Regions from separate parts of the Wenzhouxiangella sp. YN9 genome, predicted to be linked through region 1. Evidence: riboswitches for the same ligand, from Rfam matches in the RefSeq annotation. Region 1 holds a riboswitch; the other holds the start of a gene.
The links. A riboswitch is a leader RNA that binds a small molecule or an ion and turns the genes downstream of it on or off. The one in region 1 is predicted to bind thiamine pyrophosphate.
Positions count from the first base shown of each region.

Region 2: it holds a riboswitch for thiamine pyrophosphate, as region 1 does, so the genes downstream of both, thiM (hydroxyethylthiazole kinase) here and ACEWQ0_RS07875 (TonB-dependent receptor) in region 1, are expected to answer to the same signal.

Region 1 is NZ_JBJNIP010000091.1:130,765-135,672, forward strand. It holds gene ACEWQ0_RS07870 (DedA family protein) at 158-1,516, shown strand; TPP riboswitch at 1,540-1,643, shown strand; gene ACEWQ0_RS07875 (TonB-dependent receptor) at 1,726-3,858, shown strand; gene pnuC (nicotinamide riboside transporter PnuC) at 3,931-4,566, shown strand; gene ACEWQ0_RS07885 (phosphotransferase) at 4,563-4,908, shown strand, end outside.
Region 2 is NZ_JBJNIP010000086.1:69,634-74,541, forward strand. It holds gene ACEWQ0_RS05945 (helical membrane plugin domain-containing protein) at 1-231, shown strand, start outside; gene ACEWQ0_RS05950 (iron-sulfur cluster assembly scaffold protein) at 246-689, shown strand; gene ACEWQ0_RS05955 (TenA family protein) at 713-1,378, opposite strand; gene thiD (bifunctional hydroxymethylpyrimidine kinase/phosphomethylpyrimidine kinase) at 1,381-2,190, opposite strand; gene thiM (hydroxyethylthiazole kinase) at 2,209-3,009, opposite strand; TPP riboswitch at 2,999-3,097, opposite strand; gene ACEWQ0_RS05970 (DUF5610 domain-containing protein) at 3,174-3,716, opposite strand; gene ACEWQ0_RS05975 (GGDEF domain-containing protein) at 3,871-4,908, shown strand, end outside.

The sequences.
Region 1 (4,908 bases):
GCGTGTTCTGGGCATTGCCTCACGCAAGCCTTTCGGTGTGTCCGGGAGTATGTTTATACTTCAGGCGGGGGCGCGTGGAATCCGGGGTCGTGCGAGAGCTCGGTCCGGTGATTCTCAGATACCTCAACAGATGCCCTGAGGCAATGGATCTGGCGTCATGGACAAACTTCTCCAGCCGCTTTTCGAGCTCCCGCCGCTGACGGTCTACATCCTGATTGCGGTGCTGTGCTGGACCGAGGCCGCCTTCTTCCTGGGGTTCGTGACGCCCGGCGAGCTGGCTGTGGTGACCGGCGGGATTCTCGCCTCGCGTGGTCAGCTCGAAATGGATGTGTTGCTCGGTATCGTGCTGGTGGCGACGGTGATGGGTAATGCCACCGGCTTCTACGTTGGTTGTCGCTGGGGAAACGGGCTGCTCGGATGGGCGCCGCTGCAGCGCATTTGCGGTCCATCGATTCGCAAGTCACAGGAGTTCATGGCCCGCCGCGGAGCCTGGGCCATCGTGCTCGGCCGCGTATCCACTCCCACCCGCATCATCGTGCCTTTTCTGGCCGGTGCCTCGGGCATGCCCTATCGACATTTTGTACTGTTCGACATTCCCGCAAGCCTGGTCTGGGCCATGGTCTGGGCGATTCTGGGCCTCGTGCTCGGAGAGTCCTGGGGGCTGCTGAGAGAGATCGGCGGAACGGCCGCGCTGTTGGTTCTGATCCTGTTTCTGACCGCCGTGGTCATTCGCTGGGTTGCGGCTCGCATTGCGGCCCATCAGCGGCGAGTGAAAGCTGTATTCCGGCTGGCTCTGCGCGCGACCGGTACGCAGGGCATCGCGCGCGTGCTGGCTCCAGGGTTTCGCTGGTTGACCCGGCGCTTCGATCCGCGCGTGGCCCAGGGTCTGAGCTTGACCATCTGCTTTGTCGCCCTGCTGGCCGGAATCGGTGTTATCGGTCTGGTATTTGACCAGACCCGGGCAGTGAAGGGGCTGGCGTTGATCGACTTTCCCGTCCTCGACTGGATGAACAGCACTCGAACCGACCAGGCCGTGTCGATCGCCCGTAGCGGGCTGCATGCGCTTTACTGGCCCGGGGTTGTGGTCACCGCGCTGCCGCTGATGGCTTTCGTGTTGTGGCGCGTGGGCTGGCTTGCCGCAGTTCGCGTGGGCGTCGGCCTGGTAGGCGCAGCCGGCGGGGCTTATTTCCTTGATCGTTTTGTGCTTCAGGGTCATGTCCCCGGCGCGGAATTTCCTTCCGTGCCCGTTGCGACAGCGGCAGCGCTGCTCGTGCAGGCCACCGCGCTCACCGCGCGGACGCTGGATTGGGGCGGTGCGGTGGGCGCTGCCGCCGTCAGTACTTTCATGCTGTGTACGGTGGCGCTGGCCACGGTGGTGGCCGGCTGGGCTGCGCCTTCGGGCATTGTGCTGGGGCTGGCCCTGGGGCTGGCATGGGCCACCACCCTGGAGCTGCCCGGCACCGCGCTGCGGCCGCGCTCAGCACCTGCACCTGCTGAGCGCGAAGAGGCGGCCTGAAGCCTTCGCCATGCGCTATAATGGGCGCTTCCTCGGGGTGGCGTAATCGCCTGAGACACCCACGCGGGTGGACCCGTCGAACCTGATCCGGTTAATGCCGGCGTAGGGACAGGAACGTCAAGCGCCCTTCAAGGCCACTGCATGGCGCTGGCGGCAATCCCCCGTGCATTCCGGGTCTCCATTGTTGACTTGCATTCGGAGACTCACAAGTGAATATTCAAGCGTCCTTCTTCGGGCTGCTGCTGGCGCTATCGTCAGTCAGCTTCGCGCAGTCCGATGACGTCGAGGACTTTTCTGACGATGACATCGAAGATCGTATCGTGGTCACGGCCGATTTCTATCGCTCCGGTTTGTTCGACCTCGGCGGCAGCGTCAGCGTCATCGACGGTGAAACCGTCCGCGAGCGAGGAGCCTCGCACCTCGAGCACGTGCTCAACATCAGCCCCAACGTCAACTTTTCCACGGGTGCCTCGCGCGGCCGTTTTTTCCAGATTCGGGGGATCGGCTCCCGCAGCCAGTTCGTTGAACCGATGAATGCCTCGGTCGGGCTGCTGGTCGACGGCATCGACATGACCGGTCTGGGCGGTGGCGCGACGACCCTGGATGTGGCCCAGCTCGAGATTCTGCGTGGTCCGCAGGGCACCCTGTTTGGCGCCAATGCTCTGGCCGGCATGATCAATATCGTTACCGGCAGCCCCACTGAAGCATTCACCAGCCACCTGGAGGTCAGCGCCGGCAACTACGGCATGCGCGCGTTCGAGGGCATGGTTTCCGGGCCGCTCAGCGACACGCTGGGGTATCGACTGGCTTATTCCAATCAACAGAGTGACGGCTTTCAGGAAAACGCTTACCTGGGTCGCGATGATGTGCAGAACATTGATGAACAGACGCTGCGCAGCAAGCTGCGGTGGCAGCCCCATGATGATCTGCAAATCGACCTGACCGGCTTGTACCTGGATGTCGACAACGGCTACGACGCGTTCTCTCTGGACAATACGCGCATGACCTACTCCGACCGACCCGGGCACGATCGCCAGGAGACGCTGGCCGGTTCGGTTCGCATCCACTGGCATGCACATGATGCCTTCGACATCGAGGCGCTCATCAGCCGCACCGATGCCGACCTGGAATACGGCTACGATGACGACTGGACCTTCGTTGGCTTCTGCGAGGTCTTCGAGTGCCCGGGCGCGCCATTCACGGCATTCGACAACTATATTCGCCGCGATCGCAATACCACGCTGGATCTTCGGGCGGTATCCAGCAGCGGGCCGGATCAGCTCAACTGGGTGATTGGCGCTTATGTGCGCAATGCGGGCCAAAGCCTGCGGCGAGAGTACAGCTTTCTTGCCAGCGACTACCTGTTCGACTACGACACCGACAACCATGCCGTCTACGGACAGGTAGAGATACCGATGACGCGCCAGTTGCAGTTGGTGGCCGGTTTGCGCGGTGAGCGGCGCGAGGTCGAATACAGCGACAGCGACGGCGCCGCCTTTGAGCCCGGCGAGGACATGTGGGGCGGCAAGCTGGCGCTCGAATATCGCACCGACGGCGGCGGGCTGTGGTACGCGCTGGCATCTCGCGGATACAAGGCCGGCGGAATCAACAGCGATTCGCTCATTCCCGATGAGCGGCGCGCGTTCGACACCGAAACCCTGTTGAACTATGAGCTCGGCGTGAAGAAGCGGCTGCTCGACAATCGGGTCGATCTGCGAGCGGCGGTGTTCTATCAGGACCGCAGTGATGTTCAGGCCGAACAATCGCTGGTCGAGCCCATCGAGGGTGAATCCTGCCCCTGCCACTTCATCGAGTACAAGGCCAACGCCACCGCCGGGCGGAGCTACGGCCTGGAGGCCGAGCTCAACTGGCGCGTGAGCCATCGCCTGCTGGCGTTTGCCAGCCTCGGCCTGCTGGATACCCGCTTCGAAGAGTTCCTCAACTATTCGCATGTCGATGCCGACCCGGCCAGCGGAGAGCCGTACGACATGGACGGACGCGAGCTGCCGCATGCGCCGAACTACATGTTCAATCTGGGCGCCATCGTGCAGCTGTCCGATCGCTGGTACGTGCGGGTGGAGGCCGAGGGCAAGGATGCGTTCTACTTCTCGAGCCGTCACGAGACCCGATCCAACGCTTATGAGACCTTCAACGCCCGCATTGGCTATCGTCAGGGGCCCTGGGATTTTGCCCTGTGGGCGCGCAATATCGCCGATCAAGACATCAAGACCCGCGCTTTCGGCAGCTTCGGCAACGATCCGCGCGAGAACTATGTGGTCGAGCCCTACTTTCAGTTTGGCGAGCCCCGCGTGGTTGGAGCGACACTGCGTTATGTCTACTGACCGGCGCAGGCAGGTGCCGGCGGGCCCGGGCCGCAGGTGTCGGGCCCTTGATCGTGCCCCGGAGGCTGCGGCATGAAGCTGGAGCACTGGCTGGAACAGCTCGATGAGCGCTGGGCAGCGATGTCGGCCTGGGAGCTGGCCGCGGTGCTGCTGGCCATCACCTACCTGGTGTTGGCCGTACGCCAGAACCGCCTGTGCTGGATTGCCGCTTTCATCAGCACCGCGCTTTTCACCGCGCTGTTCTGGCGGGTGCAGCTGCTCATGCAGTCGGCACTCAATGTGTATTACATGGGCATGGCGGTCTATGGCTGGTGGTACTGGCGCCACGGCAACAGCGGCGGGCAGGCGCTGTCGGTGACGCGCTGGCCGCTGTGGCGACATGCCCTGGCGCTGCTGGTGGTGGTGCTGTCTACCCTGGTGTCGGGCTACTTGCTCTCGCGCCACAGCCAGGCGGCCTGGCCGTATCTCGATTCTCTGGTCACCTGGGGTGCGGTCGTGACAACTTTCATGGTGGCGCGCAAGGTGCTGGAAAACTGGGTCTACTGGATGGTGTTCAACAGCCTGGCGATCTTTCTGTTTCTCGACCGCGGCATGGCGCTGACCGCGCTGTTGAACGTCGCTTATCTGATCATCTCGGTGGTCGGCTGGACGAGCTGGCTGCGCGACTACCGGGCGCGAGCCGGCCTTGGCGGTGAAGCCGGGCCATGACCCCGCTGGGCCAGGATGAAGGCGAAGTGGCGGCCGTTGACGCGCTGATCGATTCCTGGCCGGACTGGGGCCTGGGGCTGCGCGGACGGCCGCAGCTGGTCGAGCGCATCCGGGCGGGAAGGACCAACCGCAACTATCGTTTGAGCGCGCCGGGCCGGTCCGATGAGCTGCTGCTGCGCATCAACCACCCCGGGGGCGCGCAGCTGGGCATCGATCGCCAGCGCGAACGCGAAATTCTGGAGTTGACGTCGGCCGCCGATATCAGCCGGCCGTACTGGTTCTGGGATCCGCGCCAGCGTTTCGTGATTTTCCCCTACCTGCCGGCGCGGACATGGAGCGACA
Region 2 (4,908 bases), on a different contig from region 1:
CTGGCCGACGAGGAGATGGTCAACAAGCTGGCGGCCAATTACGAGAATCTCGTCAGCGGACTGTGGGCTACCGGCAACGCCGCGCGCTATGCTGCCAACGAGGTTTCACAAGCCGAACCGCCCTCGCGCCTGGGCCTGCTGCGTGCGGCCAAGGACGAGGACGTGCGGCGCGGGCTGCACTTTCTGCTGCGCTTTGCGGCCGTCTTCGGCCGCCAGATGCGTCCCGACTGAGCCGCCGACAAACCATGGCGACCGACGAAGAAGTTGCCGCGCTCTACCAGCGCAAGATACGCGAGCTGTCGGCGCGAGTGCGCGCCGACCGCCGCATTGAGGCGCCGCAGATCAGCGTGACCCGGCGCAGCAAGATCTGCGGCAGCATGGTCACGCTCGACTTCGACTTCGACGGCGAGCGCATCGAGCGCGTCGGCTATCGCGCCCGCGCCTGCAGCCTGGGCATGGCAGCAACAGCCATCCTCGTTGACGCCGGGCCGGGCCAGAACGCCGATCAGGTGGCCCGGGCGCATACCGCCCTGGCCGACCTGCTCGCCGGCAAGCCGGCCGAGTTCGATGCCCACTGGCAAAGCCTTGAAATCCTCGCGGCCGCCATCCCCTTTCCGGCTCGCCACAACTCCGTACTGCTGCCTTTCGAGACGGCGGCTGAAGCTTTCAGTGAGCTGGCCGCAGCGTAACCCTCGCTGCGGCCGGATTGCGCTCAGCTGCGGTTGAAGAAGTCGCGCTCCATTTTCACCGCGTAGTGAAAGGCATCGGTGGCGGCTTCGTATTCATGCTGTGACGCCGCGGCGAGCGCGTCCTCGGTGGCGGCAATCGCCGCGACAGTGCCGTCGGCGAAACTCTGGTCGGCATAGGTGTCCAGCCAGGCACCGTAGGGGTGATCAGGGCCGCGCTGCTGATACAGTCGCAGGCCCACATCCAGATAAACCCAGAAACAGGGCAGCACGGCGGCGGCCACTTCAGCGTAGCTGCCGGTGCCTGCCACCGCCAGAAGGTGGTTGGTGTAGGCACGGGTGGTATCGTCGATTTCGATGGCTGCATCCGTCGCCAGAAAGCCGTCGTGCAGCTCCATTTCGGCAACGATGGCATCGTTTGCCGCCTGTGCCCAGAAGGCTTGCGCCCGCCGGGTCGTGGCCAGCTGGCTGGCGCGGGCAAGCGCGCGCGAGTACTGCCGCAGGTAGGCCGCATCCTGGGCCAGATAGTAATCAAACACGGTCTTTGGGAGCGTGCCCTCACCCAGGCCCTGAATGAAATCCAGCCGGGCAATTTCAGCGTTCATTTCGGCGGCATCCGCCCACAGCTTGGCGGTATGGGGCCCGGCGGGCTCGAGCCCGGTCGGGTTTGTGGCGCCAGCGCTTTGCGTCATGTTCATATTCCTGCCTTTGCGTAAAGTGAGTGAAAATGATGAATCGGGCCGTGGCCGCTGCCGACTTCCAGCTCGTCGGCATGCGCCAGCGCGCCCTGCAGCCAGTGTTTGGTCTGCTCGAATGCCACGGCCCAGTCACCGCTTCGGGCCCGCAATGTCGCCAGCCCCGATGACAGTGAACAGCCGGTGCCGTGGGTGTTGCGGGTCTCGATTCGCGGCGTGGCCAACTCCACCGGGTCCGCCCCCGGCAGCAGCAGGGCATCGGGACAGGACTGGCCCGCCAGATGCCCGCCCTTGACGATCACGCCGGTGTGGTGTCGCGCCATCAAGCGCTGGCCCTGCGCCAGCGCGTCTTCCCGGCCGGCGGCCACGGGTTCGTCGACCAGCAGCGCAAGCTCGGACAGATTGGGCGTCACCATGTCGGCCTGGTTCAGCAGCTCGCGCACGGCGTCTTCGGCCCGCTGCTCCAGCAGGCGATCGCCACTGGTGGCCACCATGACCGGATCGAGGACGACCACCGGCGGCCTGACGGCCTGCAGCCAGCGCCGCACTTCCGTGATCGTGGCTGCATTGCCGAGCATGCCGATCTTGACCGCGTCGATGGTCACATCGTCGCTGACCGCCTCGAGCTGCGCGCGCAGAAAGTCGGTGGGCGGCGTATGGATGCGACGCACGCCGTGGGTGTTCTGGGCCACCAGCGCGGTGACCACGCACATGCCGTAGCCACCCAGCGCGGCTATGGATTTCAGGTCGGCCTGAACGCCGGCACCACCGGTGGGGTCGGTGCCGGCAATGCTCAAGATTCGTTTCACGTCGGACTACCTCCTTGGTCAGGACATATTCAGACGCGCTGCAATCGTGGCCTGATGCAGATTGTGCAAGGCGTCCACAAAAGCCGGCTTGAAGCTGCCCGGGCCGGCCGCATGCGCGGCCGCTTGTTCGGCGGCAATGGCATAGGCGGCGACGGCAGCCGCGACTGCCTTGAACGGCTGGCTGGAATCCAGGGCGACAAAGGCCGCAACGGTCGCGCCCAGGGCACAGCCGCCGCCGGTGATGCGGGTCAGCCACGGGTGACCGTTGCGCACGCGGAGATCGGTCACGCCGTCGGTTACCAGGTCGGTTTCGCCGGAGACAGCCACCACGGCCTGATGGCGCTGCGCCAGATCCTGCGCAGCTTGCCGGGCATCGTCGGCAGTGGCCAGGGTGTCGGTTCCGCGCCCGCCGCGGCCGCTGCCGGCCAGCGCCATGACTTCAGAGGGGTTGCCGCGAATGACGGCAGGTTGATGCCGCAACAGCTCACGCGCCAGGCGGGTTCTTACCGGCAGACTGCCAACCGCCACCGGGTCCAGCACCCAGGGAACGCCGGCGTCGGTGGCCGAGGCCACCGCCTCCAGCGCGGCGGCGCGCGGCTCGGCATAGGGCGTGCCGAGATTGATCAGCAGGGCAGCAGCCGTGCGGGCGAAAGCACCGGCCTCTTCGGGAATGTCCACCATCGCCGGGGCACAACCCAGAGCAAGCAGGGTATTGGCGAGATGATTCAAGACGACCGCATTGGCAATGCACTGCACCAGAGGCGAGGCATCACGCACGGCCGTCAGCCGAGCATCGATATCGGAGGGCGATAATGTCACTGGACTATCCCTTCGCTAGTGCGAACTAGAGCAGGTTCAATGGGTGTAATCTCAGCCGACGGTCAGGTCGGCACCCCAAGTCACATCAATTACTGCGAACAGCTTAACAGATCGGCTCGCGGTGGGTCACTCCGGATGGAAAAACCGCCGGCACGGCCGCAGCGTCACGCCGAGGCCTCCGCGGAAGCGCTCAAGGCACTGTCCAGAAAGCTCTTCAGACCTTCCTGCACAAGATCATAAGTCCTGTCGATATTGGCGGCCACCTCGCCCTGAAGCACATCGAGGCCGCTGAGGATCTCGCGGGCCTCGGCAAATCCACGCTCGATCCCCTGGCCGATCAGCTCGACAAAGTCCTTTGCGGCGGTTGCCGCATCCTTGTCCGGATGCTGTTTCTGATAGGCCTGAAAAAACCCCGTGCTCTGGGAGACGATACGCTTGGCGGTTGCCTCCGGCGAAACGTCCAGCCCGGAGTCGTAGGCCTGCTGAATGGCGTTCGGCCCCAGCTCCGGCGCGAGCACGTCGTTGAGGCTTTCCAGAGCCGTCCTGTAGGTCAGCGCGAGCGGATTGTCACCCGAGCTCAGACGCGCTGCCTGCGCTGAGCCGGCCACGCCCTTGCCAAACGGGGTGTTGACCCCGCCACGACCCGGCTGCCCCCCCTTGGGCTGCGCCCCGGTGGGCGATGCTTTGCTGAAGGCTGGTATTTTCATGGCGATGTCTCCGGCAGGGATTCCAGCCCGCTGTAGCGGCGGCAAGCGTGAAAACTTGAGCCGGGCCGGCAAGGCAGGCTGTCGCGCCTGCTGCCGAACCGGCGGCCGGGGTCATGCAGGCAGTGCCTGATACCCGACAGGTTATGATACAAGCATGCTCGCTTCCGAACATCTTGCGGCCCTGGCCCACCCCATCATCGCCCTGGTCATCGGCCTGTTCTTTCTGATCGCCGCGGCGACCAGAAAGGCCAACTACTTCTTGCCCGCCGCCGCGGCCTATATTGCTTTTGCGGTCGGAATCTTCCTGCAGATACTGCTCCTTCCCGGCAACGCGGAAACCAACGCCATGCTGACCGGCGTGGCCTATGCCATTGCTGCTCTGGGCTTTTACCAAGCGCTGGTCCGCGTGGGCGCAGGCACGCCTTCATGGTCGGTCGCAATCGGACTGACGCTGGCTTTTCTGGCCCTGAGGTATTTTCATACGGCGCAGAGCTTCAACAGCATTGGCCGCATCTACGGCATCCAGACTTACCTTACCGTCATCTTCCTGCTGGCATGCTGGCACGCCCGGGCGCTGTTGACTCGCGGCAGCGGCCCCGAACGCTTTCTGTTTCTGTGCGTATCCATTTTTGCCCTGAGCCTGCTGCCCCGAACCTTTCTGACGGTCGGCACCGATGCATCACGCTACGGTTTTGACAGGACGCCGTTCTGGGTGTCGACCCAAATCGCCTGGAATGTGTTCATCGTCGTCTTTGCGCTGGCACTGCTGCTCGTGCACGCCTCCCGACGCCTGCAGATGGCCGAGCACAGGGCCTCGATCGACCCGCTGACCCGGCTTGACAACCGCGCCAGCTTCAACGCCAAGGCGGAGTTCGCACGTGGCCGCTGCGCTTGCTACTCCCTGATCTCGATCGACATCGACCGCTTCAAGAGCATCAACGACCGCTGGGGCCACCTCGTCGGCGATCGGGTGCTGGAGCGCGTCGCGGCGCTGATTTCGGGCAGCACTCGCGAAGCCGACGAGGCCGCCCGCTACGGCGGCGAGGAGTTTCTCGTTTTTTTGCCCGACACCGGCATCGACAAGGCGCACAAGATTGCCGAAAGACTGCGCCAGAGCGTGGCGGCAGCAGCGATGCAGGACATTGCGCCCGACCTCCGCTGCACCGCCAGTTTGGGCGTTGCGGAGTTCGAC